DNA from 3 places in the Psychrosphaera aestuarii genome. Region 3 is predicted to be linked to each of the others. Evidence: predicted binding sites of a transcription regulator. Region 3 holds the regulator's gene; each other region holds the start of a gene.
The links. Region 3 encodes sigma-54, which starts transcription at its own class of promoters, with help from an activator protein. Its sites were predicted from a motif close to GTTGGCACGNNNNTNGNNT; they were not measured.
Positions count from the first base shown of each region.

Region 1 (10,477 bases), 420 kb from region 3:
TTTTTAGTGCTGAACGAAGGTACTCTTCTAATTGCAGTCGCTCCATTGCTCTATCATTGAGAGAATTAGAGTAATATTTAAAGGTTCTGCGTCCGTCCTCTTTGGCCTGATACATCGCCACATCAGCATGTTTCATTAATTCTTGAACCGTGCTTCCATTTTCCGGGTACATAGCAATACCAATACTAGGCGTCACTGAAACCTCGTAGCCATCTACCGTAATTGGTTTAGAAATACTTTCAATAATCCGTTGAGTAACGTTTGTTGTTTCTTCTGGGCTATCAAGATGGCTTAGGAATACAGTAAATTCATCTCCACCTAAACGAGCTATTTCATTTTTAAATGATTTTACATCGTAGTTTCGGCCGACAAAGTCACTGTTCCTAACGCTTTGGCGTAACCGTTCAGCAACTTGCATTAAGACTTTGTCACCAAAGTTGTGGCCCAATGTATCGTTTATTCGTTTAAATCGGTCTAAGTCGATAAACATTACGCCTGCATTGTAATTACCGCGCTTAGCTAAGGATAAAAAGCGTTCCATACTCTCATAGAAGCTTTGACGATTAGGCAAACCCGTTAAGCTGTCAAAATAAGCGAGCTTATGTAGTTTTTTCTCATTTGCAATTTGCTGTTGGATTTTAATCTGTTGCTGCCTAACAAGTATTAAAAATAAAACACTCGCGGCAACAAAATAAAATAAATAAGCGTACCATGTGCGCCACAAAGGAGGCATCACTCGAATTGGAATAGCAAGTTCGTCACTCCAAACACCGCCGTTGTTACTCCCCTTTACTTTAAGGGTATAAAAACCATCTGGCAGCGATGAAAATGATATGTGATTGCTGGTCCCAAGATCAGACCAAATTTCGCTTAAGCCTTCCATCTTGTATTTATAACGATTTAATTCCGGTTTTGTGTAATCTAAAGCGGCAAATTCAAAGTCGATTACAGTTTCATCGTAATCTAAAACCAAAGTACCATTCTTGTTAAAGAGTTGGTGTATTGGTGTTTCATTATTTGATTGGCTAAATTTAGTAAGCCTAATAGGAGGCTTGTACGTGTTTAACGAAACTTCACTTGGTATAAATGTGTTAAAGCCATTTGGTCCGCCAAAAAACATGCGGCCTGATTTTGATTTAAAAAATGAGCCACTGTGAAAGTCATTACCCTGTAAACCATGGCTAGTATTAAAATTGACGGAAAATAGGTTAACCGGATTTAAACGACTGAGCCCTTTAGAGTGGCTAATCCAAATTAAGCCGTTCTCGTCTTCTAACACACCATAGGTAAAACTGCTGGCTAAACCTTGGTCTGTACCAATATGTAAAAAGTCGACAATACCTTGCTCAAGTTTTGCTTTGTCCAGTCTCGCTACACCCGCATCTTTAGTCGCCAACCATAGATAATCTTTAGTATCTAACAAGCCTAGAATCGAATTAGACTTAATCGTATTTGGATTGTTTTTATCAATTTTGAAGACTTCAACTTCACCAGTCTCTAAGTTTATTTTGTTTAGGCCGTCACCGAGTGTACCAGCCCAGATATGCCCTTTTCTATCTTCTGTAACATCTATAATATAATTCGAAGATAGGCCATCGGAAGCAGTAAATTTAGAAAGGTTCATTTCAGAATCGAAAATATTCAGTCCTCCACCATAAGTAGATACAACAGTAGACCTCTCTTTAGTTTCTATTATTTTGGATATTGCATTTGAGGATAGTGCGTTTTCACTGTTAGAAGTATTTTCAATGTTGTATTGAGCTAATTGCCCATTTTCTAAATTTTTAACATAAACACCAGCGTCCATTGTGCCAATCCACAACTTGTTAGAAGATGAAACATTTAAACTCGGCACAGCAATCGGTTGTTTTGGCCCCATTTCCTCAGATAGTGAAAAATGACTGAGCGAATTAGACACTTTTTCATATTTACTTATTCCTCCCTCCAAACTGCCAATATATAAAGTATTATCCTGCGTTTCTGCAAACGATAAAATGTCGTCACTCTCCATTAAAGGTGATGTTGCACTGCTGATATGTTGGAAAGGTCTGCTAGATGCATTCCAGTAGTTAACTCCTTTAATAGAGCCTAACCAAATTACACCTCCATCATCTTCAAATATAGAGCTAATCTGATTGCTCAATAGGCTTGTATTCCGATTGTTCTCTGCAATATACCGTGTGAAGCTTTGGGATTGAGAATTAAACTTGCAAAGGCCATTTTGCGTAGCAAACCACGACGAACCGTTAGAGTCTTCCATGACATCATTTACCATGCTGTCACAAAACGAATATGGGTCAGATTTATCAGGCTTGAAATGTCTCGTTTCTCTTGAATTTAAATTGACTAAAAGAACTCCGTGATATTCTGTACCAGCCCATAGGTGATTGTCGTGTGTTACATGAAGTGTTCTTATATCGTTTATTTGTGACTTAGAGTTAGTCTCTATTGTTAACTGGTGAAACTTTGATTCGGAAAAATTTTTGACGTTTATTCCCTCGTCATATGTTGCGACGTACATCGTTCCATAAGTGTCGAAGGTTAAATCACTAATACGGTTAGATGATAGATTCGACAGTTTGTCTGCAGTATACTTGGTGAATGAGTTTGTGTTCGGATTAAACTGAACTAGACCTGATTTTGACGTGCCAAACCAAATGTTTTTATCTGGACCTTCGGCGATTGTTACAAATTCTAATCCTTTGATAGAATTGTAGTCTTTATGTTCCTCGAAGCTTAAAAACGTATTTTTTTCAGGCAAAAATAAACTCAAGCCCCCATCGCGTCCAATCCATAACCTTTCCTCTGAATCTCTAAAAATAGTTCTGATTAGGTTACTATTGAGCTTTAGTCTATCGCCAATTTTAAATTTGAAGTGTTGAGCAGTTCTACCATCATATTTAATTAAACCATCATTTGTACCAATCCAAATAAAGCCAAGTTTATCTTGAGCAATGTCATTGACTGTATTATTAGAAAGAAGGTTATTCGAGTCTAAAGAAGAAAATATAATTGTGGATTGGAGAAACGTTTTTGGCTCGCTGAGATTAATATTCGAAATATTCATCTCTGATGCTTGAGAAGTGAAGTTTATTAATACTGAGATTAATACTATAGAAAATGTACCGATAGTTCTGAAAAGCTTTGGAAAACTCATAACGACCAAAAAAAAGTGAGAAGTTGTTAGTTTATATCATGTAAAAACTCATATGTCACATGACAAAAAAGGCTCCTCAATTCATGAGGAGCCTTTTACTTTTATTCTTGATTTACCCAATTTGTTGTCACTTTCTTGTGAGGTAAATCTTTACTAGAACCACCTGGCGGCCAAATGATAGCATTTGTTTTTAAATCTTTGCTAGACCCACCGGGAGGCCAAATAATAGCATTTGTCTTTAAATCTTTGCTAGACCCGCCGGGAGGCCAAATGATCGCATTTGCTGTAGTTTCCTTTTTCTTCGGGTGAGGTAAGTCCTTACTTGATCCACCAGGAGGCCAAATAATAGCATTTGTCTTTAAATCTTTACTAGACCCGCCGGGAGGCCAAATGATCGCATTTGCTGTAGTTTCCTTTTTCTTCGGGTGAGGTAAGTCTTTACTTGAACCACCAGGAGGCCAAATAATCGCTTGAGTTGTTAGTGCATCTTCAGCAGTACCATCCCATTCGAACCCATCGTTTTCTAAAACATAGTATTCTTCAGTTTCAGGGTTCCAGCGTGCTGGACCAGAGTAAAACTCTTCTGCCTGAAGTGATTTTTTGATGTCCATACCCGTATTGGCGCAGCCAGAAGCTTGGCTCATTACTGCCTCATAGGCATCAACCATACCAGCGCCTTGACGGAAAATACTAAAACCTAAATCGCCTTCTTTTGTTTGCGCCATACGTGCAGTGTCAATTAAACGGCATTTAACATCGTCTGGAGAAAGGTTTGGCTGGTCTTGTAGCATTAGCGCAACAATACCTGACGTTACGGCTGTCGCTTGAGAGGTGCCAGATAATAGGAAGTAACCGTTGTTGTCATCATAAACGCTATAGTTTTTAAATAGAGACGACTTTTCTGACATTAGACCTTGTAAGTGCGCGCCAGGAGCAACTAATTCAGGTTTAATAAAGCCTGCATGAGTAGGACCAGAGCTTGAGAAGCTAGCAACAAAGTCATCTTCAAAATTAAAAGGCGTGTAATTATCAGAAGTTGCACCAACAGTAATTAAATATGGATTGTTACCCGGAACACCAACTGTCATGCCGTTAGGGCCTGTGTTACCAGCAGAAGTAATAACTGTAATACCGGCATCCCATGCAGCCATTAAAGCAACGTTAATAGGATCGTAGAAATACAAGGATTGAACTTCAGAACCAAAGGATAAGTTTAATACTTTAATATTTAGGCGATCTTTATTTTCGATAACATAAATAATGGCAGTTAAAATATCTGAATATGTAGAGTCACCGTTTTTATCAAATGCTTTGATAGAAATTAGATCAACATCCGGAGCGATACCGTTGAAAGAGTTAGTAGGTTGCCCATCTTCAGTGTAAGTCACTTCGCTATTTGCGATAAGGCTGGTTACGTGAGTACCGTGACCAAACTTGTCTTTTTTACCACCAACCAGTGATAAGCGGTGGATTTCACGCTTTTCGCCAAATGAATTATATTCAAGTTGTTCAAAATTAGCTAAACCAGAGTCTATTACAGCAACACCGACGCCGCGACCAGTAATACCCATTTCGTGTAGCTCATTTGCACGTACTTGAGTCGGAAAGTAGGTATCACGCTGTTCATTGCGAGTAATATTTTGCTTAACGGAGTCTAGTTCAACAACAGATCCATCAGATAAGTTTAAAGCGATGTAATAATCTGAGTCTGAAACACTTGATAGAGAATCAAACTTCATGGCCAGTTTTACTTTACTACCACTTTGAACAGAAACTAAATTATCGAAATAGTGAGTATAAGAATTGCCGTCAACATTTTTAACTAGCTTTTCACCGTTAACTTTTAAGTTTTTTAACGCACCGTTTGCAGCAGGCCAGTTAATAGTGATGCTCTCTAGTTCTGCATCTTCACTAGTTTTATTTTTTGCTGTCCAAACCACTTTACTCTGTTTAGCTTTGAAACGAAGAGGCTTTTTGTTATGCCATTCATCCGATTTACCATCCAGCTTTACTTTCGCGTCTGAGAACAGACGAATAAGTGGGTTATTCTTTTTAATTGCTGAAACTTGATCGTCTGTCAGCATGGCAGAAATTGCCGGTATTACGGCAAAGTCATGCACAACTTCACCACCAATTTCATTTACTAATGAAATCATTGAACCTTTGCTAGCACCCTGCAAAATGTATGCTTGGTGTGATTGGTAGCTTTTCATTCCAGTCAGAGTTAATAGGACTGCAACAAGACCTACAACAGCAAACGACAAAGTCCATTTTTTATTGCTCAATCTTGGTAAAAACATAATGCTTAAAACCTTTTATTATTATTATGAAACAAATAAAAAGCAGTTTTTGTGCCAAAGTTTGCCTGTTTAAATAAAAAGATTGTTTTGGGTGGAGGAGCGCTGGAAGCTCACATTTTCAGGAGCCTCCAGCTATTTATGATGGGAAAAAAGAACAGATTTTATAATGACTTATTTTTGACAAGGCGAACAAAGAGGAAAAATATTGCCGTCAAAAAGTAAATGCTAAAGGTGATCACCATCCATTGTGGCATCGACAACGACAAAAACACCCAGTCGATATCACCGCAGGTTCCTCGTGGTTCAAATACGTTTGGAAACCATTGGTGTAATTGAAGCCAACTTGGGAAATTTGGATATATGTCACAGGTCATCAGCAGCATAAAGTTGTCTGGATTTTGCATTCGAACGTGTTCAATCGCTAACTTTAGGCCCCAAACAGATGCAACAATCCATGCTAAAAAACTCACAGCACGGAATAGTATTACATCAGGGCGAATTAACGCAGGAATAGCCGCAATTAACACACCTAATACTGCGACGCGTTGATAAACACACATAATACATGGCTCTAACCCCATGCCATATTGGAAATATAAGGCGGTTAACTCTAATACGAGAGCACTAAGCGCCAATATAAACCAAGGCCAGCGCGAAGCTGGCCAAGTGGAAAGGTTATTTACTACCGACATTATTAGTGTCCAGCAGAACTCGGCTCACCAAGGCCCACATGATGCTCAATCCAGTGGTTTTGGTACAGCCATTCGGTTGCTTCATACAAACCGTAATAGGTAGCCAATATTCCAACTACCGACAGCACAACCGTGTATGGGATTGCCATAAATACCATTCGACCGTATGACAATCTAATTAATGGTGCTAGTGCAGATGTTAGTAGGAACAAGAATGCGGCTTGACCATTCGGTGTCGCAACAGACGGCAAGTTTGTACCTGTGTTAATCGCAACAGCTAGCATGTCAAACTCATCACGAGTAATGATACCTTTTTTAAGTGCAGCCGCTACTTCATTAATATAGACGGTACCTACAAATACGTTATCACTGACCATAGATAATAAGCCGTTGGCTATGAAGAACATAACGAGTTTCGTTTTGCCCTCGAAAGTGAGCACCCACGAGATTACCGGAGCGAACAAACCTTGATCGATAATTACCGCAACAACGGCAAAAAACACACATAGTAAAGCAGTAAACGGCAATGCTTCTTCGAACGCTTTACCAATTTGATGCTCGTCTGTGATACCAGCCGCGGATGTTGCTAAAATGATAATGGTTAAACCTATTAAACCAACTTCAGCTAAGTGAAGAGCTAATCCAACAATAAGCCAGATCGCGATCACGACTTGAGCAGCAAGCTTAACTTTGTCACGTTTTGTCATTTTTGCGTCACTGTCAGCGTCGTAATCCATAAGAATTAAGCGAACAGGTTCAGGAAGTTTCGCGCCATATCCAAAAACTTTGAATTTTTCGACTAAATAAGTAGTCAATAAGCCGGCAATAAGAGTCGGAATTGTAATTGGTGCCATTCTTAGAGCAAACTCTACAAACTGCCACCCAGCACGCTCAGCTATTACTAAGTTTTGTGGTTCACCAACCATGGTACAAACGCCACCTAAAGCTGTACCAACACCTGCGTGCATCATGATGTTTCGCATGAAAGCTCGAAACTCTTCTAAATCAGAACGCTTTAAGTTGTCTAAATGGTCGTCCGAAGTGTGGTCGTGTTCAATATGATTAAACTGTTTTCCCGATGCCACTTTGTGGTAAATCATGTAGAAGCCAGTAACAACGGTAATGATTACGGCTACAACGGTAAGTGCGTCTAGAAAAGCTGATAAAAATGCGGCTGCAAATGTGAAAGATAAGGAGAGTGCGATTTTAGATTTGACTTTAAGTAACATCTTTGTGAAAGAGTACATCAACAAGTCTTTCATAAAGTATATGCCGGCAACCATGAAGATAAGAAGCAATAGTACGCTTATGTTCGCGGATATCTCCTGCTGAACATGACCGGGACTTGTCATTCCGATGGCAACAGCCTCGATAACGAGTAGTCCACCAGGTTGAAGCGGATAGCATTTTAAAGCCATAGCCAATGTAAAGATAAACTCTATAACTAGCGCCCAGCCAGCTACGTAAGGGTCTATCATGAATATAATAGGGTTGATTATTAAACAGGCAATAATTGCAAGTTTGTACCATTCAGGAGAGTTTCCTAAAAAGTTTTGATAAAAAGCACTCAGAGAACTTTGCTGCATACTTTCCTAGCCTTCCTTCTGATTATTAAGGTTTTTCACTTTTAGTATCATAGCAATGTACTAAAAATAAAATTGAATTGATAACTAATTTAGTGCTTTTTAACGGTTTTTGTTAGTTTCGAACACTAAAAATTGATTTGTTGTGCAATTTAAAGCATCTGGTACAATCAGTTTTTTACTAAAACCAGATACGAATATTTACATGAAAATAATAAAAGCGCAGAGCCCAGCGGGGTTTGCCGAAGAATATATTGTAGACTCTATTTGGAATGATCGCTTCCCTCCAGGTTCAATTTTACCCGCGGAACGCGAGCTTTCTGAGCTTATTGGCGTTACTCGCACAACTCTTCGAGAAGTTCTTCAGCGATTAGCTCGTGATGGATGGTTAACGATACAACACGGTAAACCAACTCGGGTAAATAACTATTGGGATACATGTGGCGTCAATATTTTATCCACGCTTGCAAAACTAGATATCGACGGCGCGGTAGATTTAATTGATCAGCTGCTGTCAGCTCGAACTAACTTAAGCGCCATTTATATTCGTGGTGCAATTAAAAATAATCCACAGCGAGTCATTGAATTAGCGCAAGAAGCTTTAGAGGTGTCTGATGATCCTCAACAGTTTGCTGACTTTGACTATCGTTTAAACCATGAATTAGCCCATGCTTCCGGTAACGCAATTTATGTATTAGTACTAAATGGCTTTAAAGGTTTTTGGGAAAAGATTGCTGGTCACTACTTTTCAAATGACGAAGCTAGACAGTTAGCAAGAGACTATTACGCAGATTTAGAAAAGTTTGCGAGTGCTGAAAAGCACGATGAATCAATCTACATGATACGAAAGTACGGTATTGATTCGGGAAAAATTTGGACTCAAATGCGCGATGCGTTCCCAACCGATTTAATTGAATAAATTAAATATCAAATATAATGGCCCTGCAAACGCAGGGCTTTTTTTGCCTTGTTAAAACCTACCGTATAAACAATTAGTTATTGTTATTACTATTTATCCTCAAAACACGGCGATTGTTGCATAAAAATAATCCGTCACTTAAACTCAAGAAATGCCTCAGTTAGAACTATTTCAAATTCCCAGCCCATGCATTGGACTCTGTCAAAACGGACCCAATGGTTATTGTTATGGTTGTTTTAGAAGTAGAGACGAACGTTTTGGCTGGACCAAACTGGGTGACGAGCATAAACGGCATGTCATTAAGCTATGTCAGATGAGAAAGCGTCGTTGGCTAGCCAAAAAACTTGAGCTTAAGCAAATTAATAACTTGGAAGAACAGGGTGTTGCTAGTCCTGAAAATGAGCCGACGTTAGATTTGTTTTCCGACCCTAAAAAATAATATTCATTCGCGACATAAAATTTAATGTTGGGCGTTTCCAAATAAAATAAACTATTACTTAAGTTATTACGTAATTCAGCTAGTTAAGCTTATTTTGGAAAGGACATCTCAGTGCACTCACGTTTCATTTTTTCATTTATCACCCTATCTATACTTTCTTCTTTTAATGCGACAGCATTACAAACTAAAGATATAAAGGCTTTAGAAGAGGAAACTCCCGAATCAGCAAAAAACAACAAGATTGAAAAAATTCGAGTTGTTGGCTCTAAAGATGCTGGATTAGAGCTCAGCTCAGATAAAATTTTAAAAGTACCTGGTGCTGGTAACGATCCTATTCGAGCAATAGAAAGCCTTCCTGGTATTGTTCTAGCGCGAGGGTTTGCCCCAGCAGTCAGAGGTAGTTCACCGGAAGACATGTACTATCAATCTGATGATGTGCCTGTGGGCAACGTCTTCCATATTGATAGTTTTAGCACATTTCATCCAAACTTAATCCGTAGCTTTGAACTAAAAACAGGCGCTTGGGAACCAGAATTTAATGATGCGATTGGTGGTGTTATAGATACTCGCCTAAAAGATCCTGAGATTGTTGACCCAACCGCGATATTCGATATTAGTTTTTTAAGAACAGGCCTATTGTTCGAGTCAAAAATTAACGAAAATTCGGCATTTTACTTCGCAATGCGACAGAGCCTTGTTCATTTATATATAGAAAAAGTGCTTGATGACGAAGAGCAGTTTGAGTTTGATCAAGCGCCAATTAATAACGACTACCAATTCAAATACGTTAACTATATAGACGACAATAACAAACTCACAGTGCAGGCAACAGGTTCAAACGATGAAGTCGCGTTATTGTTTGATGATGATGCCGATGAAGTACTACAGAACCCTGATTTAAAAGGGGGCATTGGTGTAGACCAGTACTACCACAATCAGAGTGTAATATGGACAAACTACAGTAGTTTTGGTGAAACAAAAACAATTGTTAACCGCCTAGAGCGCAGTGGCGACATTGTTATTGGTAGGTTATTAGATCTAGACGCCACAACAACTGACTACATGTTTAAGGTTAAGAATAACCAAGACGTAGCCGATGGTTTACTCCACAGTGGTATAGAAGTTAGAAGTCAAACTGTTGATTATTCGGTGACAGGTAAGCAACAGCCTTGTAATAATGAATTTGAGGTATGTCCGCCAAGTTATTATGCCGATACTGAATTTGAAAGTAGTGAAATCGACATTAATTTTTACAATCTATACGCAGATTACGATTGGGATATTAACAGTGATTGGTCTTCTCGATTGGGCGTTGCTTATTCCTACAATGACTACACAGAAGAAACATTTATTGAGCCTAGATTGACGTTACGATATCAATTAAATG
Region 1 covers NZ_CP072844.1:1,217,004-1,227,480, forward strand. Annotated here, with positions in the region: gene J9318_RS05510 (EAL domain-containing protein) at 1-3,157, opposite strand, end outside; gene J9318_RS05515 (S8 family peptidase) at 3,259-5,457, opposite strand; gene dsbB (disulfide bond formation protein DsbB) at 5,619-6,149, opposite strand; gene nhaB (sodium/proton antiporter NhaB) at 6,152-7,735, opposite strand; gene fadR (fatty acid metabolism transcriptional regulator FadR) at 7,938-8,651, shown strand; partial or broken gene J9318_RS14130 (DUF1289 domain-containing protein) at 8,803-8,913, shown strand; gene J9318_RS14135 (hypothetical protein) at 8,965-9,090, shown strand; gene J9318_RS05540 (TonB-dependent receptor plug domain-containing protein) at 9,202-10,477, shown strand, end outside.
Region 1: the regulator sigma-54 is predicted to act here: its motif matches at 5,498-5,516, upstream of J9318_RS05515 (S8 family peptidase).

Region 2 (10,477 bases), 1.4 Mb from region 3:
AAGGACAATGCTGACTCATTGCAGTACCTAAAACTTGAGGGATTAAGCAGCGCAAAAAATCAAGACCTCGTCAATTCAACGGATAAAATTAAAATTGTTGCCTTTGCAAGTAATGAAAACTCGGTAGATAGTCACCTAAGTTCTAATGTAGCAACTGCATCTAATAACACTTCGACTTTCAGTTGGCAGGCGTTAGAACGTATTGTTAAGGCCATTGATACGCAATTTGATAATGTATTAGCTAGATTAATTAAACCCACTGAAGACTTACCTGGCGCGATTGAGTTTATTGTTGGCGAATCTGAAGATACGCAACTCTCGCTTGCAAAATGTAATGTTTTAAAAATGCGGTTAGCAGATGTGGCAGAAGAATTTGCTTTACAGATTGTTATGATGTCTGGCGAGAAAGATCCTACTGCGCCATGTCCATCTTTGGTGTCGCCAGGATTACTCGTTATGGATATGGATAGCACGGCAATATCAATTGAGTGTATTGATGAAATCGCCAAGCTTGCTGGCGTAGGAGAGCAGGTCGCAAGCGTAACTGCGTCAGCGATGCGTGGTGAGCTTGATTTTGCTGAAAGTTTGTATGCTCGAGTGGCAACGTTAACTGGCGCGTCAGACAGTATTATTGATCAGGTTGCGAATAATCTGCCACTCATGCCGGGCTTAACAGCTTTGGTAAGCGTATTACAAAAGCATGGCTGGAAAATAGCGATAGTGTCGGGGGGTTTTACTGCAATGACAGAAGCGTTAAAGCAACAGTTAAACTTAGATAGAACAATAGCAAATAACTTAGATGTAAAAAATGGCATATTAACCGGCAAAGTCAGTGGTAAAGTGATAGATGCGCAGGCCAAGGCAGAGGCTGTTGTGGAATTAGCAAAAGAGTTTGATATTCCCATGCAACAGACTATTGCCATGGGCGACGGCGCAAATGACTTATTAATGATGGCTGTTGCAAATCTTGGTGTAGCATTTCACGCTAAACCAAAGGTTCGCGAGCAAGCTGATGTTTCAGTTTCCCGTGGCGGATTAGATCAGCTTTTATATTTAATTAGTTAAAATTAACAAGTGTAAAACGCGGTTGGTTTGTTAAAATGCCGCGTCAAACAAACATACTAAATTTAATCAGGAATATTCATGTTACGCATATACAACACTATGTCCCGTCGCAAAGAGACTTTTAAACCGTTAGAGGCCGGCAAGGTTGGAATGTATGTATGCGGTATTACTGTTTATGACTTATTACACATGGGACATGGTCGTACGTACGTCGCGTTCGATGTGATGCAACGCTACTTTAGACACACGGGTTATGACGTTACCTTTGTTCGTAATATAACGGATGTTGACGATAAAATTATTAAGCGTGCGATTGAAAACAATGAAACCTGTGATGAGTTAACAAACCGCACTATTGCTATGATGCATGAAGATTTTGATGCGCTAAAAATGTTGCCAGCGGATATTGAACCGCGAGTGACAACTCATATGCCTGAAATCATTGACGTAATTCAACGCCTTATTGATAAAGGTCATGCATATGTGGCTGGTAATGGTGATGTGTTATTTGAAGTTTCCACATTTGAAAAGTACGGTGCGTTAGGTCGTCAAGACTTGACCCAACTGGTTTCTGGCGCAAGAGTTGACGTTGAAGAGAGCAAACGTGACCCGCTAGACTTTGTGTTGTGGAAGTTAGCTAAAGTTAACGAGCCCAGCTGGTCTTCGCCTTGGGGTGATGGTAGACCGGGCTGGCATATAGAGTGTTCGGCAATGAACTCAAAGCATTTAGGAACACATTTTGATATTCATGGCGGTGGGTCAGATTTACAATTCCCTCACCATGAAAATGAAATTGCTCAGTCATGCTGTGCGTTTGACACGCCATATGTAAATTATTGGATGCACACTGGTATGGTGCAAGTTGACAACGAAAAGATGTCTAAGTCATTGGGTAACTTTTTTACCGTCAGAGAAGTTTTAAAAACGTACGATGCAGAAACCGTTCGTTACTTCTTACTTTCAGGCCATTATCGTAGTCAATTGAATTACTCAGATGACAATTTGAAACAAGCAAAATCTAGTCTTGAACGTTTATATTCTGGGTTACGAGATGTTGTGCCAAACCTAGATGTTGATGTATCTAAATTTGAGCAGTCAGCTGACTTTTATGCAGCAATGGATGATGATTTTAATACTCCAGAAGCTTTAGCAGTACTCTTTGATTTAGTGAAAAAGCTAAATATTGAGAAAGCCAATAATGAAGCATCAGCGGCAGACACAGCCGGTGTTTTAGTTAAGTTTGGTGAGGTTCTTGGTTTACTGCAAAGTAATCCTGAGAGCTTTTTCCAAGGTGAACAAAATGACGATGAAGTTGCCAAAATTGAGCAGTTAATTATTCAACGTAACGATGCTAGAGCTAATAAAGATTGGGCCGCAGCTGATGCAGCCAGAGACGCTCTGAATGCGTTAGGTGTTGTGTTAGAAGATGGCGCGAATGGCACAACGTGGAAAAAAGGATAAATAAAAAAACCGGCTTAAGCCGGTTTTTTTTTGCTTTTTAATATTTAAATTTTAGTGGCTAAATGCTGGGGCGTAACCTGAGCTCCAAAACATTGCAAATGCAGTCATAATACAAACCAGTAAAATAAGGCCACATGTTACAACAGAGCTTGCATACATAAAGCCGCGTTCTTCTGGTATATGCATTAAAATCGGCACTCCAGCGTACAGAAGATACACTGAATAAGATAAAGCGATTAGTCCAACAATCATCACAAACCATACTTCAGGATATAACGCTCCAAAACCTGCCATAAACAAAGGTGTTGCCGTATAAGCCGCTAGTTCTAATGTTTGTGTGTAGGTTGGCTCTGAGCCAAACGTATGAGCCATCCAATGTGCCAAATAGCCTAACAAAAATACACCGGCAATTAAGGCGAAATACATGCCTGTACAAAGCAGTAGAGCCGTTTCGGACGTCATTTTGAGCGGTTCACCAACGCCAACACTCCAACCCATTTGTGTTACTGAAAAGTATCCACAAATAGCAGGTATTAACGCGATGATCATGATGTGAGACATTGAGTATTTGAAGCTTTCATGTCGATTGTCGATGGTATGCCATTCTTCAACCGGATGCGCGTACAGACCCCATAGGTGATTTAGTATCATAATTATGTTCCTTACTGTCTAGTGATCGCTACATTGCGCAAATGTTACACAATATGAGTATGTTATGGGCAAAAAATGATCAAGAGTCAAGAATAGAATTGCTCAAAAAGTAGTCTTTATATGCTTTATTGTTATATACAGTCTGTAAATACACCAAGAGTATTTATTCTAAAAAGACCTTCAATTACCTGAAGATATTGGCATTTTAGATTTATTTTTGGCCGCCATATATTTTTCAACGTCATTCAAAAAAATGATAATTTTTTGAGCGTTTTTTGATATCGAGATTATACTCAGGTCGTGGCCGCGCTAAATATTATTGATGTTGCCTGCTAAATTATTCTTCAACTAGGAATCCATTTCCAATTACTAGAGAGTAGCTATGATATTCGGATCGCAAAATAAAGAAGAAATAAAAGAACTAAAGCGACAAGTAGAGGACTTAAAATTACAAAATAGCAAATTAGAAGGTGACTTAACCACAGCTAAAAATGAGCATAGTCAGCTATTAAATAAGATAGCGTCAAAAGCTGAAAATAATGAAAGTCTGACATCTTACAGTAAACTCTGGGTCCAATCGTCAAACGTTGTTAACCAAATTAGAGAGAGTTTAGCTGAGTCTTCAAATCAACTTATTCACCACAGAGATAATTTTCAAGCATCCGATAAACTGTTTGATACCGTTATCAAAATGCTATCGTCAACAACAGGTTCAACACTAGAGATTGCCGAAAACACCAAACAGGCTTCCGCGTCTGCAGATGAGTTAAAAAACGTTATGTCCGGCATAAATGATTTCGTAAACATCATCAAAAGCATTTCAGACCAAACTAACTTGTTAGCATTAAACGCAGCAATTGAAGCAGCCCGTGCAGGTGAACAAGGTCGAGGTTTTGCCGTTGTAGCCGATGAAGTAAGAACACTGGCACAGCGCTCATCTGAAGCATCAAATGAGATTTCAGGATTGATAGAGCAAGTAAATCAACAGATGACAGGTGTTATTGCTGGTATCAATAGTGTTGGTGAAAAAAGCAGTGAGATTAACGACAGCACAATTCTTATTGAGAAAAAAGCCAACGAAATTGTTTCGATGTCGAAAAACATGTATTCAGTTATTTCATATTCAACGGCAAACTCATTTATTGATGCGGTTAAAATGGATCATGTGGTTTGGAAGTCAGAGGTGTACCAATATATGCTCGGACTATCGAGTAAGTCCATTGACGACTTTTCTGATCATACTCTCTGTCGATTAGGAAAATGGTACTACCACGGTGAGGGTGCCGAGAAGTATTCTAGTTATTCTGCATTTACTAAAGTTGAGAAGCCCCATTGCGAAGTACACTCGTTTGGTAAAGAGGCATTAACTGCGTTTTCAAATGGTAATCACAAAAAATCATTAGAGTGTTTATCTCAAATGGAAAAAGCCAGTGTCGCCGTGTTTTATCAATTAGAGGAACTTGCCGAACAAATTGAGGCGAGTGTCATGGCGATACCAGCAAAAACAAACTCGAAATAGGGGTGGGTTTAATAGGAATGAAAAGGTTAGAATAGGCTAACAGAGTCGTAAAAATGGTTAGCTATGAGTTTTGACAGTTTATTAGATCCTATAAAATCTTTTTTGCATTGCACAACACCACAGGCGTGGATTGACGAAGCAATAAAAAGTAAAAACCTAGAGATGTTGCTAATAGATCATCTAATTTGTGAACTTAAAGCCGCACAAACAGCAATGTGGTTAATTAGAAAGTATGCAGTAGATAAGGCTAGTGGTGATGAGTTGTTAGCTTGGTTAACACCTTATGAAGACTTCATTTATAAACGAGAAGGCAAGTTGTCCGACTTAGGTAACTTAAAGGGAATTAATAAAAAACTCACGCTGCGTGAAAACAGCCGCTACGGGCAAGAGTTAGTTGATAAAATGGTGATGTTAATTAAAGAAGAGTTACATCATTTTTATCAAGTTCTAGAGATTATGGAAGAAAAGGGTGTTGCATACCGAAGCATTACGCCAGCGCGTTATGCGAAAGGCATGATGAAGCATGTCAAAACTCACGAGCCTGAAACTCTCATTGATAAACTAATTTGTGGTGCTTACATCGAAGCTCGCTCATGTGAGCGGTTTGCCAAATTAGCACCTCATGTAGACAAGCGTTTAGGCGACTTTTATGTATCTTTACTTCGGTCAGAAGCTCGTCACTTTCAAGATTATTTATCTTTAGCTGAAGACATTGCTGGTGGTGATATTAGCGAACGAGTGGCATATTTTGGGGAAGTAGAAGCGACGTTAATCACTAGCACCGATGAAGACTTTAAGTTTCACAGTGGCGTGCCATCGTAATGTAAGATATTGATGTACCTATAAAAAGTAAAAATTGGAATTTTGCTTTTTTCGTTTGCAGCCTGATTTAAAAAGTACGACAATGGCTAAAAATAGCCCAACTAGTTAAATTGCAATGGAATTCAGGGAAAAAGTTAATCACTTTAGAGATGAAATGGAGTACCTTGGCGTCTCCGACTATTTGGCTGCCCCTTTTTTGTACCGAGGCTTGTGGAAACTAGGTGTTAAAGAGCCACCACCGATTTTTACAAGTTTTGTTAGAGGACTGCTAGTTCAAATTGCCTGTTTCGCATTCGTTATGGTTTGCACCTTGCTGGTGTTGCACATCGTTTTCAAAATAGATTCAAACATCACCATCAATCTGTTTGCGATTATTTGTTTATTTAGTGCATCATACAGCTTCTTTATGACAATCTCGTACCAACAATTAAGCAAAATATTGGAGCTCCCAGATTGGGAACTCTACTTGTCGAAAAAGTACAAAACCGACGATTCAAATATTTCTTAACTTATTAAAAAATATCATTAACCGCGATACCAAAGCCAATTTTTTGCTGCTTATGGTTATAGTCGATTAAGCTCTCACCATATCCACTGAAATACTGTGCAAAACCAACTAAACGAGACGAGCCTGGGAATGGAAACGAATAGTTTAGTTCAATTGAGCCATTGCCGGTATTCCAATTATTACGAAGATTAAAAGATAACTTGTGCTGATCATTAAAAGCGTAAGCTCCAAATAGTTCGTAGTAACCCAGGAATTTATGAATATCAGGATTGTCATCACCTGAAGGATCGAGCGGGCTAGTTTTTTCATTTTCTTTTAATCGATACCAAGGCTTGATGCCTACAGCAAAGTCGTCTTTTTCATAAACAACAGAGGCCAGTATACGGTTCCAGCTTCTTGAAAGTAGTTGTGTTTGACCATTTGACTGATGTTCAAAATGCAACGTAAAGGCCATGTTGCCGTCGTTTGGCTTCCAAGGAAGCGGCGCAACATAAAAAATTTCTGGCGTGTAGTTTGTTTCACGAAAGGGTTTAGAAATTTCATCAGAATAGACTTGCCACCAAGCCTGAATTGTCATGGCAAAATATAATCCGTCACCAGGAATAAATAATGTACTGCTTCTTAACGGTACTTTAAAACTAATTTGATACTTGGATTCATATTCCTCTAGTTGCCCTGAAATAAGCTCATTGCTTTCATAAGGCTTTCTATTAAATCGATCAGATATAGTAAAGGGCAATATATAACTTTGTTTATGAGGAGTAATAACAAAAGGGTTTAACTCGGTGGTCCGCTCGTTAATGATACGTTGTGCCAATCGCCCTTTTTTAATTCCTCGAGACAATATACGCGTTTCACAGTATCTAAAAATCAACTTGTCGTCTGCCGTTACAAACCCAGTTTCTTTAAGTGTCTGTGCACAGGCTTTAATTTTTTGTTCAAGCGCAATTTCTTCCGGAGTTTTTACTATATCATCTACTCCCGCAGTCACGGGCAATGCCGCAAGCGCTGATAGTAATAGCGTACTTATCTGGAGCTTTCTTAAATGTGAAGACATGGATATCCCTAAATAAAATGGCGAGGTGGCTACAACAAGACACTCATAATAAAAGAGTTTTACGTATTAATGCTAGTTTGGTTTGAAAAAGTTGCAGGGTAAGTGTGAATATTTTTTAAAATGTTCACATAATTTGTTTCTCCTATTATCAGTTACAAAACGGCCAATTTCTATAAGTTGTTGTAATAATTGTATTTTTAATTATTTTTCAATATTTTTTTTAAACTGGCACACAAGTAGCAACCTATAAATCTGTAAACAAATGAATTTGAATTTTTAAACAAGAATAAGCAGCAACATTAAAGTTTATTTAAGGAGCATGCATGTTATCTTGGATCATTACGTTTTTTGTGATTGCAATTATTGCCGGTATTTTTGGTTTTAGTGGTATCGCTGGCGCTGCAACAGGTATTGCAAAAATTCTATTTTTCATATTTTTAGTCGGACTTGTGGTTTCTATAATTTTGAATGCATTCCACGGACGTAAAACTAACCTTTAAAAGGTAAACAGGAGATATATTATGAAGTTATTAAAACTATTATTTATTGCAACACCATTAGTATTATCAGCATTTGTTCTGCAAGGGTGTGAAAAAGGACCAGGCGAAAAAGCCGGTGAGAAAGTTGATGAAGTAATGACTGATGCAGGTAACGCTATTGAAGATGCGTGTGAAGACGTAAAAGAGAAAGCCGATGCGAAGGATAAAGACTGTTAATTCAGTTATCCTTTAGCCGAAAAGAAAAGCCTGCATTAGCAGGCTTTTTTGTGTCGATGTGTGTTTGACTATAAGTCGAACTGATAGTTGACTTTAACGCCGATACTTCTTGGTTTTACGACGTAATGACCATAGGTACGCCCAAGCTCAGTTAAATCTTTATTTTCACTTGCAAAAACGGCATTACCGGACCAAGACGGATCTCGTCTGTTCGCTGTGTAAGCGTACTTATTAAATACGTTATCAACGTAGGCGGTTACCGACCAATTGTCATCAGACAGAGTAGCCGATAGGTTGCTTAACGCGTAACCCGGTAATATTTCCCCATCTGCTCGTAAACCAACCTTAGTATAAACATCACTCTGAGCCGTTAAGCCGTAATTTACACTTAGTAATTTGTCGTTAAGTACATCGGTTTGGTAGTTCACTCCAAATGTAAATTGTTGTTCAGGTGCGCCAGGCAAACGGTCACCATCTTTACCATCATAAAAGTCTTGTAGAGCAGAGCCAGCATCACCTGCAACTTTAAACAAGAATGGTGCATCTTCGGTTAACTCAGCTTTTGCATAAGAAAAGCTCGCAAATATCGCCCAGTCTTTCAAAAGCGTGGTTCGCGAAGACAATTCAAAACCTTGAGATTTTGCTTTACCGGCATTCAAAGTAATAGGCTCGGCACCATAAACGGTAGCCGCACTAATTTGAGCATCATTCCAATCAACGTTAAATATGGATGCGTTTATATGTAGCTTGTTGTTAAACCAAGTACTCTTCAGTCCGAGCTCTGTGTTTTGCGTTGTATCTGGTTGATATTCAACTTCATTTGGCAATGCGCATACCTGTGCAGTTACCGGATCGGTACAAGCAATGATACCGTTACCACCGCCAAGTCTGAAACCTTCACTAATGGTAAAATAACCAATAACATTGTCATCAAATTGATAACTAGCGTTAAATTTAAAAAGATTACCAGAGTCAGAGGCTGTTACGGTTTCAAATTGCAGATCATCTAAAGTTACAACCGTATCAACATCGAGTGGGGCTGCTGCTGCGGATACAGTATTTACATCGTATTTATATAGACGAGTGCCGACTGTTAATTCCAATTGTTCAGAAACCGCGTAAGTAAGCTCTCCAAATAGAGCAGACTCTTTGCTTTTGTTAAATCCAGTCGCTATATATTCAAGATCGTAATCTAGGTTTTCGTAATCATCGTTATACCATTCAAGTGTTGCGCCTGGCATATATTCACGGTCATCGAAGTCATACTGTGAGTCAGAATAAAAAACACCCACGATCCAAGTTAAATTTTGCTCATTATTTGATACTAATCTGAACTCTTGGCTAAAAGAGTCGCCTTCTCCAAAGTCGCGAGTATAGGCAGGAAAGTCTGCATAACCAGTCCAAATATCCTGCATAAGGAGATCTGTTTGATCACGTTGTCCGGTTTGTTCAAATTTTGTAAAGCCAGTCGCAGAAACTAATTCGGCATAACCTAGATTTAACGATAACTCAGCGCTAATTAGGTGATCGATTTGTTCACCCGGCTCCTCATATCGCATTACATTCTGATAAGGCTGAACAAACGCTGATAAAGGGTTTTCAGCTGATAGCGTATTAAACTGATCAATGGCGTTGCCACCAACTTCTTTGTTTTGATATATGTAATTTATCGATGCGTTAAAATTGTCCGTCGGTGCCCACGTTACGGCGACCCTTGCGGTTAAAGTATCTTCAGTGTTGGCATCTTTAACGGTTTTTAAATTTTCATTAACGGCATTTGAATCACTCCAGTCAGGATCAGCTGAAGATTGTCCCGGAGTTTTTAGTACAGTGGTGTAATCAATAAAACCTGGGCTGGATAGTTTATTAACATTAAACCTTACGGCTAATTCGTCTTGAATAAGTGGCAGATTAATAATTGCGCTCGCTTCAGTGCCAAAGTCTTCGCTTTCAGCCAAAGAAAAAGTATCTAATGACACGGCCATATTGCTCTCGTCTAACGCTGGTTCATTTAAAATATAACGAATCGCGCCGCCGAGCGAGCCGGTTCCATACAATGTTCCTTGTGGGCCAATTAATACTTCAACACGCTGTATATCAATTAAACGTAAGTCGGTATCAAACGCAATATCGCCTAAGTAGGTGGCGACTGTACCGCCATCGGCAGCACGGTCTGAACTGTTGGTATTAAGGCCACGAACAATAATTGATGCGCCTTCACGACCACCTTGATCAGCAATTGTTAATCCTGGCACCCAACGAGCCATATCTTCTTGAGAATAAATATTCTGTTGCTTCATGATGTCACCGTCGAGCGCAGAAATATTCATTGGCACTTCTTGTAAGGTTCCCGATCGTCGGCTAGCGGTAACCTCAATTTTTTCTATTTGATTAACGCCTTTGCTATCATTGGCTATTTTTGCATAACTAGTAAAGCTTGATGCAATAGCTATTGACAAAATTGACGATTTAAAAAGAAGGTTTGAGGTGTACTGCATTTGTTTTCCTTAATGAATAAATATATAGATTTTGTGCATGATTATATTTTATTGTTGTTTCGTCAATTAAAAGTTAAGTAATAGCTCTAATTTATTTTAATGTAGGTTATTAATTTTTCTAATGCCCTTGAAATACCAAATAAAAGCGTCAAATAGAAGAAACCTAGATGCCGCGTTTAA
Region 2 covers NZ_CP072844.1:2,178,803-2,189,279, reverse strand. Annotated here, with positions in the region: gene serB (phosphoserine phosphatase SerB) at 1-1,065, shown strand, start outside; gene cysS (cysteine--tRNA ligase) at 1,144-2,526, shown strand; gene J9318_RS09935 (Yip1 family protein) at 2,578-3,177, opposite strand; partial or broken gene J9318_RS14170 (methyl-accepting chemotaxis protein) at 3,986-4,231, shown strand; gene J9318_RS14165 (CZB domain-containing protein) at 4,268-4,696, shown strand; gene miaE (tRNA isopentenyl-2-thiomethyl-A-37 hydroxylase MiaE) at 4,760-5,518, shown strand; gene J9318_RS09920 (DUF6404 family protein) at 5,634-6,026, shown strand; gene J9318_RS09915 (phospholipase A) at 6,031-7,083, opposite strand; gene J9318_RS09910 (DUF1328 domain-containing protein) at 7,407-7,583, shown strand; gene J9318_RS09905 (hypothetical protein) at 7,605-7,799, shown strand; gene J9318_RS09900 (TonB-dependent receptor) at 7,868-10,297, opposite strand.
Region 2: the regulator sigma-54 is predicted to act here: its motif matches at 7,308-7,326, upstream of J9318_RS09910 (DUF1328 domain-containing protein).

Region 3 (10,477 bases):
GGGTATTAGTAGCTCGTCGCCATTTCCAGCATCTACAAAAACACCAAAGTCGACGATTTTTGAGATAGGGAAGGTGTTGGTTTTTCCAACTTCAATCATTTAATTTTTCCAATTTTACTGAGAAGGCATCGCGACTAATTACTAATTAAACTAGGTTACAATAACAACCAAGTCGCCGTGCCTAAGAATGCAAATATGCCGACTATGTCGGTCACTGTGGTAAGTATAACACTACCTGCTAAAGCTGGGTCTATGTTCATGCGTTTTAATGCAAGTGGAATTAACACGCCAGACAAACCGGCTGCGACTAAGTTCATTAGCATAGCAAATGCGAGTACGCCGCCAAGCATTAAGTCCTGCTTCCAGATGGCAACAACACCTGCAATCAATACAGCCCAAATAAGGCCATTTAGGAAACCAATAGCAAGCTCTTTGCCAAGCAACCACCTAGAGTTTGAGTCTGTAACGTGACCCACAGCCATACCACGAATAACCAAGGTTAGTGTTTGGCTACCAGCGACACCGCCCATACTTGGGACTATGGTGTTTAATACGGCTAAAAAAGCCAGCTCATCAAGTGTTGTTTCAAATAAGCTTGATACAAACGCCGCGAGTAATGCTGTGAATAGGTTTACGCCAAGCCACAATGAACGCTTTCGGGTACTGTCCAATACGGGTGCAAATGTATCGGCCTCATCGTCAAGACCCGCCATGCTTAACATAGAGTGCTCAGCGTCTTCACGAATAATATCTACAACATCATCAATGGTAATTCGGCCGAGCAGCAAACCATGCTCATCGATAACAGGAGCTGTCATCCAATCATAACGTTCAAATAACGTTGCCACTTCGGATTCGTGCATAGAAGCGGGAATCACCTCGAAGTCGGTTTCCATCACTTCGGATATTAGTTTGCTGGGGTTAGAGGTGACGAGTGCCGACAAAGATACTTCACCAATAAAGTGATCTTGCTTATCGACCACATAAAGATAATCGGTATTTTCAGGTAATGACTCTTTTAATCGCAAATATCGCAATATTACGTCAACGGTCACATCAGGACGAACCGTGACGGTATCGGTATTCATTAGCGCGGCCGCAGAGTCTTCTTCATAAGACATTACTCTCTCAGCGCGCGCTTGATCTTGTTTATCCATGCTCTTCAGCACTCGACGATAAACAGCATCGGGCATACTTCTTAGTACTTCTGAAAAGTCATCGTCATCAAGATTGGTCGCGGCCTCAGCAACTCGTTCCGGTTCCATTGCTCGTAATATTGGGTTACGAACTTCATCGGAAAGTTCTTCTAAAACGTCGCCTTGAATACTACTGTCGATGAGTTGCCAAATAACAGCACGACTTTTGGGAGGAGAAGAATGCAACAACAGTGCAATATCATTTGCGGCCATAGAATCAAGCATATTCCGCACACGAACAAACATACCGTCACTGATGGCAGTATTAAGTTCATTAATAGGAATTGTATATTCTTGTTCTAGTAGTTCTGGCATTTCTTGAGCGTAGGTTTCTGTTGTTTACCTTGTGCACAAGTCTAACTTAGATTAGCGTTTTATGATAGTAACTGGTTGTTTTTGTAGCGAGATAATTAGTTATTCAGACTCATCAAAACGATTAGAAATTAGTTCGCAAATAGCTTCGAGAGCCTGCTTTTCATCACTCCCCGTTGCGGTAACGTGTATCTCTTTACCTTGATTACTTGCAAGCATTAGTAAGCCCATGACGCTATCCGCACTGGCGGTTTTATCAGCTTGTTGTATTTGAACTTTAGCATCAAATTGTAAGGCGAGTTGGGCCAATTTGGTCGCAGCCCTTGCGTGTAACCCAAGCTTATTCTGGATTGTAATTGTTCGTGATAACACTGGGCTTGTTACCTTACAGTTGCTCTAAATAACGGCTCATCTCTCGATGGCGAGTTTTTACATTTTTTCCACGAGAACGAAATTGTTCAGCGAGCGTTTCAGCAATATATACAGACCTATGTTTACCACCAGTACAGCCTATTGCGATCGTTAAATAACTACGATTATTGCGCTCTAAATGCGGTAACCAAGTGGACATAAAGTTATTGATTTGAAATATGAATTTATTCACAAGTGGTTGACTAGAGAAAAAGTCTTTCACAGGTAAGTCTAAACCGGTTAATGCTCTAAGTTCTGGTTCCCAGTGAGGATTTGGTAGAAATCGTGCATCAAATACAAAATCGATATCGTTTGGTACCCCATATTTAAAGCCGAACGACTCGAAAGTAATAATAAGTTCTTTATCTGACTTTCCTAATATCTTTTCTCTCACCATCTCGGTTAGTTGATGAACATTTAAATCCGAGGTATCAATATATAAATCGGCTCTAGACGATAACCCATCTAAAAGCTTACTCTCCTGTGCGATTGCATCAGGTAGTGACGCATCACCTTTGGTTAAAGGGTGTAGGCGCCTTGTTTCACTATAGCGACGAATTAATACGTCATCTTTAGCATCTATATATAGAACGGTCGTCTTTACGCCTTTGGGTAAGAAATCTAAATTATCCATTAACTCTTGTTCAGAGCTGGGCAAGTTTCTAACGTCAATACTGACGGCAACTTGAGGATAATTTTTAGATAAGGAGTGTGATAATGCAGGTAATAAATTAACCGGTAAATTATCTACGCAATAGTAGCCTAGATCCTCTAGTACTCTTAATACGACTGTCTTCCCTGAGCCTGAACGGCCACTAACGATAAATATATGCATGATTAAGCAGCTTCAATTATTTTGTAAAGATCATTATCAGTTTCGGCGCTTCTTATTTTACGAAGCATTTCTTTATTATCAAAAATTTCTGCGATTGACGCTAACGTATTTAAATGCACGTCACACTGATCTTCTGGAACAAGTAACGCAAAAAATACATCAACAGGTCTATTGTCTATTGCATCGTAATCAATGCCAGGGTGGATAACGATTAATACCGCCACTGGACTTTCATTTGGTGTTATTTTTCCATGAGGAATAGCAACGCCATTTCCTATTCCGGTACTCCCCAACTTTTCTCTATTCATAAGACTTGAGAGTATATCTGTGCAAGTGAGGTCTGGTAATTTTGTACTCGCGATCTCGGCAATATGCTCGAGGATCTTTTTCTTGCTTTGGCAATCTGTTAGTACTTTAGTGCACTCAGGTCGCAGGAGTAGCTTTACATTCATGGTTATCTTTTACTGCTTTACTCTTTTGATTTAAATCTCAAAAGATTGGTTAAAAGCACCGTCCATGGCGCTTTAAAATTAATAAAGAAAGTTAATGTCTGGTTAACTTTTCTTTGTGTTTAATGACTTGACGGTCAAGTTTATCAATTAAGGAATCAATTGCAGCATACATATCAGTATGCTCCGATGCAGCAAATAGTTCACCACCATTTACGTGCATAGTTGCTTCTGCTTTTTGGTTGAGTTTTTCAACGTCTAAAATCACATGGACGTTATTAATATGGTCAAAATGACGTTCTAACTTTGCAAATTTCGTATCAACATATTCTTTTAAAGACTCTGTTGCATCGACATGACGACAAGTTAAATTAATTTGCATATGCACTTCCTTCTGAATTGATAAAATGGATTGTTAAACCAATCGTTTTCTCTGGTTTGAAGGGGGAATGTTTAACGATTCCCGGTATTTTGCGATAGTTCTTCTGGCTACTTGGATGCCCTGTTCGGCCAGAATATCAGCAATCTTACTGTCACTTAACGGTTTTGCTTGGTTTTCTGCAGCAACTAACTTTCTTATTAAAGCCCGTATTGCAGTGGATGAACATTCACCACCATTTTCGGTGCTGACGTGGCTAGAAAAGAAATACTTTAACTCAAAGATTCCTCTGGGTGTGTGCATGAACTTTTGTGTTGTCACACGCGATATCGTGGACTCATGCATATCGACCATTTCTGCTACATCATTTAGAACCATTGGTTTCATCGCCTCTGGTCCGTATTCAAAAAATGCTTGTTGTTGTTGCACGATACAATTAGATACCTTCAATAAAGTGTCGTTTCTGCTTTCTAAACTTTTAATAAACCATTTTGCTTCTTGTAAGTGTGAACGAACAAATTGCGCGTCAGAGCTATTGGTTGAAGTTTTAGACAGTGAAGCATATTGTTCGTTCACTTTAATTTTAGGCATAGAATTAGGATTTAGCTCTACTAACCAACGACCTTTTTTCTTTACGACGGTAACATCTGGAATTACATAGTCAATTTCGTCTTTTATAACTAGGCTTGCGGGATTTGGATTCAGTTGTTGAATCAAGTCGAGTGCTTCTTTTAATTCAGATTCTTTTAATCTTGTTTTGCGGATTATAGTGCGATAATCACGGTTCGCTAACAGGTCGATATTTTCAGCAATGAGTTCAATAGCCTCTTCACGCCAAGGTGTGTCAGGGCTATATTGCTTTAACTGAACCAACAAACACTCTTGCAACCCTCGGGTGGCAACACCAATAGGATCAAAGTGTTGGATGCGTTTTAAAACCGCTTCAACTTCCTCTATTTCAACATCTTCGATGTCTACAGACTCAACAATGTCTTCAACAGATACCGTCAAAAAACCTTTGTCATCAATAGCATCAATAATGGCTGTTGCAATAGCTAAGTCATGTTCGGAAAAAGTGGATAGATTTAATTGCCATTTTAAATGGTCTTGAATATCAACAGTTGTTTCACCTTGATAAACGGTATCTTCACCGTCGTACGCAGGGCCTGAGCTCGCAGGAGCGGCGCTCATGTAGTCATCCCAAGTCGAGTCTGTGGGCAAGTCATCACTAATAGTTTGGTCTTGGATATTTTCGTTTGTATCGCGTTCTTCTCGCGTCCACTCGATATCGTCGTCGTTAGATGAAACTGAGGCTTCATTTTCATGACGATCATGGTTGTCTTGTGGTAATTCGATTTGTTCAACTGAGCCATGCTCTTCATCAGCTTCCAACAAAGGATTACTATCCAAGGCTTCTTGGATCTCTTGTTGCAATTCTAATGACGACAACTGCAACAGACGAATAGCCTGCTGTAATTGCGGGGTCATTGTTAACTGCTGACCCATTTTAAGTTGTAATGTTGGTCTCATTTGATCCCAGTAAAGTACTGACTAAAATAAACTTATTCGTGCTACCAAAATATCAAAGTTTGAACTGGTCACCAAGATAAACTTTCTTAACTATGTCACTTTCTAGCACTTGAGCCGGAGTTCCTTCAGCAATAAGCTCTCCATGACTAACGATATAGGCTTTTTCGCAGACATCAAGTGTTTCACGGACATTATGATCGGTAATAAGTACACCAATTCCCTTTGCTGTTAATTGTTGAATTATTTTCTTTATATCTATGACAGATATAGGATCAACACCCGCAAAAGGCTCATCTAATAGAATAATTTTTGGATCGGCAGCCAATGCCCTTGCGATTTCTACGCGGCGGCGCTCACCACCAGACAATGCCATACCAAGACTATCCCGAATATGATCAATATGAAATTCGGCAATTAAATCATCAAGTAAATCAGCCTGTTGGTTTGCATCTATGTCTTTTCGCATTTCTAGAACAGACATTATATTTTGTGAAACTGTCAGCTTTTTAAAGATAGACGACTCTTGAGGTAAATAACCAATGCCTTTGCGAGCTCTTACGTGCATAGGTTCGTGGCTCAAATCGATATCATCAAGCTGAATTAAACCTTTATCGTTAGGCACCAAACCAACAATCATGTAAAAAGTTGTTGTTTTACCCGCGCCATTTGGTCCTAACAAGCCAACTACTTGACCAGCTTCTACCGACAAGCTGACATCTTTAACAACTTGACGACTTTTATAGGATTTGGCTAAGTGCTTTGCCACCAACTTGGTCATATTTAATTTCTCTACTTAATTATTTGGCTGTGTTTTTTTTGTTTTTATCGTAGTAGTTACACGACCACCGGTTGACTTGTCGCCGTCAGCTTTGACTCTTTGTGCATTTAAATCAAATACGATATTACCACTTTCAACAATCGAGCTACCTTGCTTATATTTAGCTTGGCCATTCAATTCTAAAATACGTTCGTTAATCATATAAACGACTTCTAATGCTGTGGCCTCTAATGCTTCATTATTAGGATCATTTTGCAAAAAGCGAGCAGGTTTGCCTTTTGCTATTAGTTTTTCGCCTACGCCGTCTTTTGTTATTACATATAGTTCGTCAGCCGTGATCGTGAGCGTCCCTTGTTGTATTTTTACGTTACCGCTGAAATACATAGTGTTATTTTTGTAATCAAGATCTTGGTTTTTAGAATCAATAATAAGATCGTCATTAGCAAATGCATTAAGGCCAATACAAGCAAGTATAACAAGTGTCATCTTGATGAATTTAGTCATTTTTCGTCCCTTTTAAAATTGTTCTTACGTGATGTTTAAGTTTAACTGTTTGAGCTTTTAGATCGGCAGTTAGACCTTGCCCTTCAATAGTGGTTTTTTCACCGCGAATTATAATTGGCTTATCGGTCTCAACCACTTGAGTGTCGAGATCTATTTCTAAGTATTGGGTTTCAATACTGGTAACGAGCTCGTTATCGGTTAACTGATACATTTTAACGTTACTGTCTAAGGTTAGTCGGCCATCTTGCACACTGCCAAGGTCTGCGGCTAATCGCCAAAACGGAGCATCATTTTGATAAATAACAAATTCAGGCTGTTCAAAGTAAGTCAAAGCTAACTGGGCATAGTGTTCCATTTTTTGCGAGAACACCTCTTGCTTTAACGTACCATTTTTATCGAACATTTCTTGATGCAATAATGTTGCCGTGAAGTCAGGCGTTAACACAGGCTCTTCGGAGTCATCCGCATTACTTTGATTGGTAAAAGCTGGAAACCAAAGATAAAGGCTGATCCCAACAAAAATAAGTAGAACGAGTAATCTAAGTCTCATTAGGTACTTGAACCTTCAAAATGGCTGGTAATAAAGGTTTCACCTTTTTGTGCCATGGTTAGTAGATCGGTTAATTCACGCACGGCACCTTTTCCGCCATGAGTAACAGTACAATAGTGTGCAATCTCTTTTACATAAGGATGGCCGTCGGCTACTGATACCGCTAACCCAACTTTTTTCATCACAGGGACGTCAGGGAAATCATCACCAATAAATGCAACTTGTGATGGTGTTACTGATAACTCTTTACATAGTTTTTCATAACCAATTAGTTTTGTTTCCATACCTTGATATATGTATTTAACACCTAGGCTTGTCATTCGGTCTTCAACAATTTTAGAGCTTCGTCCGGTAATGACAGCAACTTCACATCCTATGTTCATTAAAGACTTAAGCCCGAAGCCATCTTTTGTATTAAAGGCTTTAAGTTCTTCGCCATTATTTGCCATATATACTGAGCCGTCAGAAAACACGCCGTCAATATCACAAATAAGCAACTTAATGTGCTGAGCGCGTGTAGTAACGTCAGTCGAAACTTTTTGATACCAGGTTGCAAACCGTTCCATTAAATAACTCCGGCCTTCAATAAATCATGCATATTAAGAGCGCCTATTGGCTTGTTTTGCTCATCAATAACAAATAAACAACTAATTTTTTTGGCTTCCATTAAAGTTAACGTTTCCGCCGCTAAAACATTAGCTTTCGAAGAGGTGGCATTTGTCGTCATTAAAGTGGTAATTTTAAGATCCGTTTTAAATGAGTCATGATCTAACCAACGACGTAAATCACCATCGGTAAAAATACCAATCAAGGTGTTGTCCTTGTCGGTTATACCAGTCATGCCAAGACCTTTGGCCGACATTTCTATTATTGCTTCTTTTAAGGTTGCTTGATCGCTAACAACAGGGATGCGGTCGTCTGTATGCATTATATCTTTGTTTGTTAGTAATAACTTACGGCCTAAGGCACCTCCGGGATGGCTTAGTGCAAAGTCTTCTGCTGTAAAACCTTTTGCTTCCAATAGTGAAACGGCGAGGGCATCGCCAAGTACAAGGCTTGCCGTCGTTGAAGCGGTCGGTGCTAAGCCTAACGGGCATGCTTCTTCTTCTACACCTGAAAATAGATGAACATCGCTGTTTTGCGCTAAAGTTGATTGTGTATTACCTGTCATGGCAATGATATGACAACCAAATCGTTTTAAAACTGGAAGTAGAGTAACAATTTCAGACGTTTCGCCACTGTTCGAAAGCGCAAGAACAACGTCTTGTTTAGTGAACATTCCTAAATCGCCATGGCTTGCTTCGCCTGGATGAACATAAAATGCAGGAGTACCTGTACTTGCTAACGTAGCTGCAATTTTATTAGCTATGTGTCCCGACTTGCCCATGCCCGTTACTATCACTCGGCCCTTGCAGTCCATAATAATATTACACGCGGCCACAAAATTTTCGTCACAAGATTGGACTAAATTTTCTATCGCATTTTTTTCAATTTCGATAACTTTTAATGCAGATGAAACTAAAGGATTCATAATTAAAACCTTAAAATTTAGGCAAATAGCAAGAATTGATAACCAACAAACGCACTCAGTAAAATAAAACCTTCAACGCGATTTATACGTCGAGTACGTTGCGCAAAACTCATTGCCATAATTAACAATAATACAGTTGCACCTATCATCACATAAATATCACGCGACGCAGCTGATGGGTCAATTTCGCTAGGGTTAATGAGCGCACCAATACCAAGTACCGCCAATATATTGAAGATATTTGAGCCTATGACGTTACCAATAGCCATGTCATCTTCACCTTTTAATACGCCGGCAACACTGGCGGCGAGCTCAGGTAAGCTTGTACCGATTGCTATAATAGTTAAACCAATAACGAGCTCGCTAATTCCAAAGTGCTGAGCAATTATGACTGCAGAGTCTACTAAAAAGTGAGAACTTAACGGCAGTAAAATTAAGCCTGCAATAATCCAAAACACGGCATTAAGAGTCGGGAGGTTATCAGGAATGTCACTTTCAACTTCGGCGAGGAGTAAATCAGTGGCAGCTGAGTTAGGGCGTTTTGCTAAGTAAATTAGGTAGCCGATAAATACAAAAAACAAAACTAAAAGTAATAATCCTTCATTTAAAGACAGGTAATTGTCGGCTAAAACCCACCAAGCCAATAGAGTAAACCCCAATAAAACCGGCATTTCTCGATACAACGTAGAGGAAGAAACTAATAACGGACGAACTAACGTAGTGATACCTAAGACTAAGAGAATATTGGTAATGTTTGAACCTATGGCGTTACCAACAGATGTGTCCGTAGCGCCTTTTAATGCGGCGTTAGCCGAAACCATAATTTCTGGTGCAGAGGAACCCATTGCAACTATTGTTAAACCAATGATCATTGGTGAAATACCAAGGTTTTTGGCTAAACCTGATGCACCGTATACAAACTTGTCTGCGCCCCATACTAAAACAGCAAAGGAGATAATTAGAATAATTGAAGCGATTAACATGATTAAGAAACTTAAAAATATTGATAAAATAGTACCGTTATTGTGGCGTTAGTCGCGCCAGAAAGCAAAATATATTGCTGTTTTCACTTATAGTTACTCAATTCTTAAACAAATTTATATTTAGACTAAAAAGTTATTTGTAATTCATAATTTTTAACATTTCAAACATAGCTAATTGACTAATTAATCAATACAATGTCCGATCAATAGGCATACCACTAATTAAGCGGAGACAAGGTGAATAAAAATTCTTCAGATTCTGATCACCAGCCTGAGGCTTTGGTAGAGTTAAAGAATGTTACGTTTTCTAGGGGCGACCGCGTTATCTACGATGATATATCGCTAAAGTTTCCAAAAGGAAAAATAACAGCGATTATGGGACCAAGCGGTATAGGCAAAACGACAATGTTACGGCTTATTGGTGGTCAACTTATGCCTGACACCGGCGATATTTTAGTCGCGGGTAATAATATTCCTAAATTGTCTCGTTCTGCTTTGTACAAAGTTCGCGAAAAAATGAGCATGCTGTTTCAAAGTGGCGCCTTATTTACCGATATGACCGTATTCGATAATGTTGCATTTCCAATTAGAGAACACACTTCATTACCTGAAGACATTATTCGCACTATGGTGTTATTAAAGCTTGAAGCCGTAGGTCTTAGAGGCGCGAGAGATTTAATGCCTGCCGAGTTATCTGGCGGTATGGCTCGCCGGGCTGCATTAGCACGTTCGATAGCGCTTGACCCAGAATTAATAATGTTTGATGAACCCTTTGTTGGTCAAGACCCAATCTCGATGGGTGTTTTAGTACGTTTGATAAGAGATTTAAATTCATCATTAAACTTAACAAGTATCGTAGTGTCACATGATGTTAAGGAAGTGATGGAAATCGCGGACTATTTGTACATCATGGCTGATAAGAGAGTTATCGGGCATGGGACTAAAGAGCAACTATTAGAAAGCGAGTCTGAGTTAGTGCAGCAATTCTTGCGAGGCGAAGCCGATGGACCTGTTCCTTT
Region 3 covers NZ_CP072844.1:796,686-807,162, forward strand. Annotated here, with positions in the region: gene J9318_RS03625 (CvfB family protein) at 1-99, opposite strand, end outside; gene mgtE (magnesium transporter) at 156-1,511, opposite strand; gene J9318_RS03635 (HPr family phosphocarrier protein) at 1,611-1,880, opposite strand; gene rapZ (RNase adapter RapZ) at 1,894-2,754, opposite strand; gene ptsN (PTS IIA-like nitrogen regulatory protein PtsN) at 2,757-3,206, opposite strand; gene hpf (ribosome hibernation promoting factor) at 3,298-3,585, opposite strand; gene J9318_RS03655 (RNA polymerase factor sigma-54) at 3,619-5,112, opposite strand; gene lptB (LPS export ABC transporter ATP-binding protein) at 5,165-5,890, opposite strand; gene lptA (lipopolysaccharide transport periplasmic protein LptA) at 5,906-6,394, opposite strand; gene lptC (LPS export ABC transporter periplasmic protein LptC) at 6,387-6,944, opposite strand; gene kdsC (3-deoxy-manno-octulosonate-8-phosphatase KdsC) at 6,944-7,510, opposite strand; gene J9318_RS03680 (KpsF/GutQ family sugar-phosphate isomerase) at 7,510-8,475, opposite strand; gene J9318_RS03685 (calcium/sodium antiporter) at 8,493-9,458, opposite strand; gene mlaF (phospholipid ABC transporter ATP-binding protein MlaF) at 9,696-10,477, shown strand, end outside.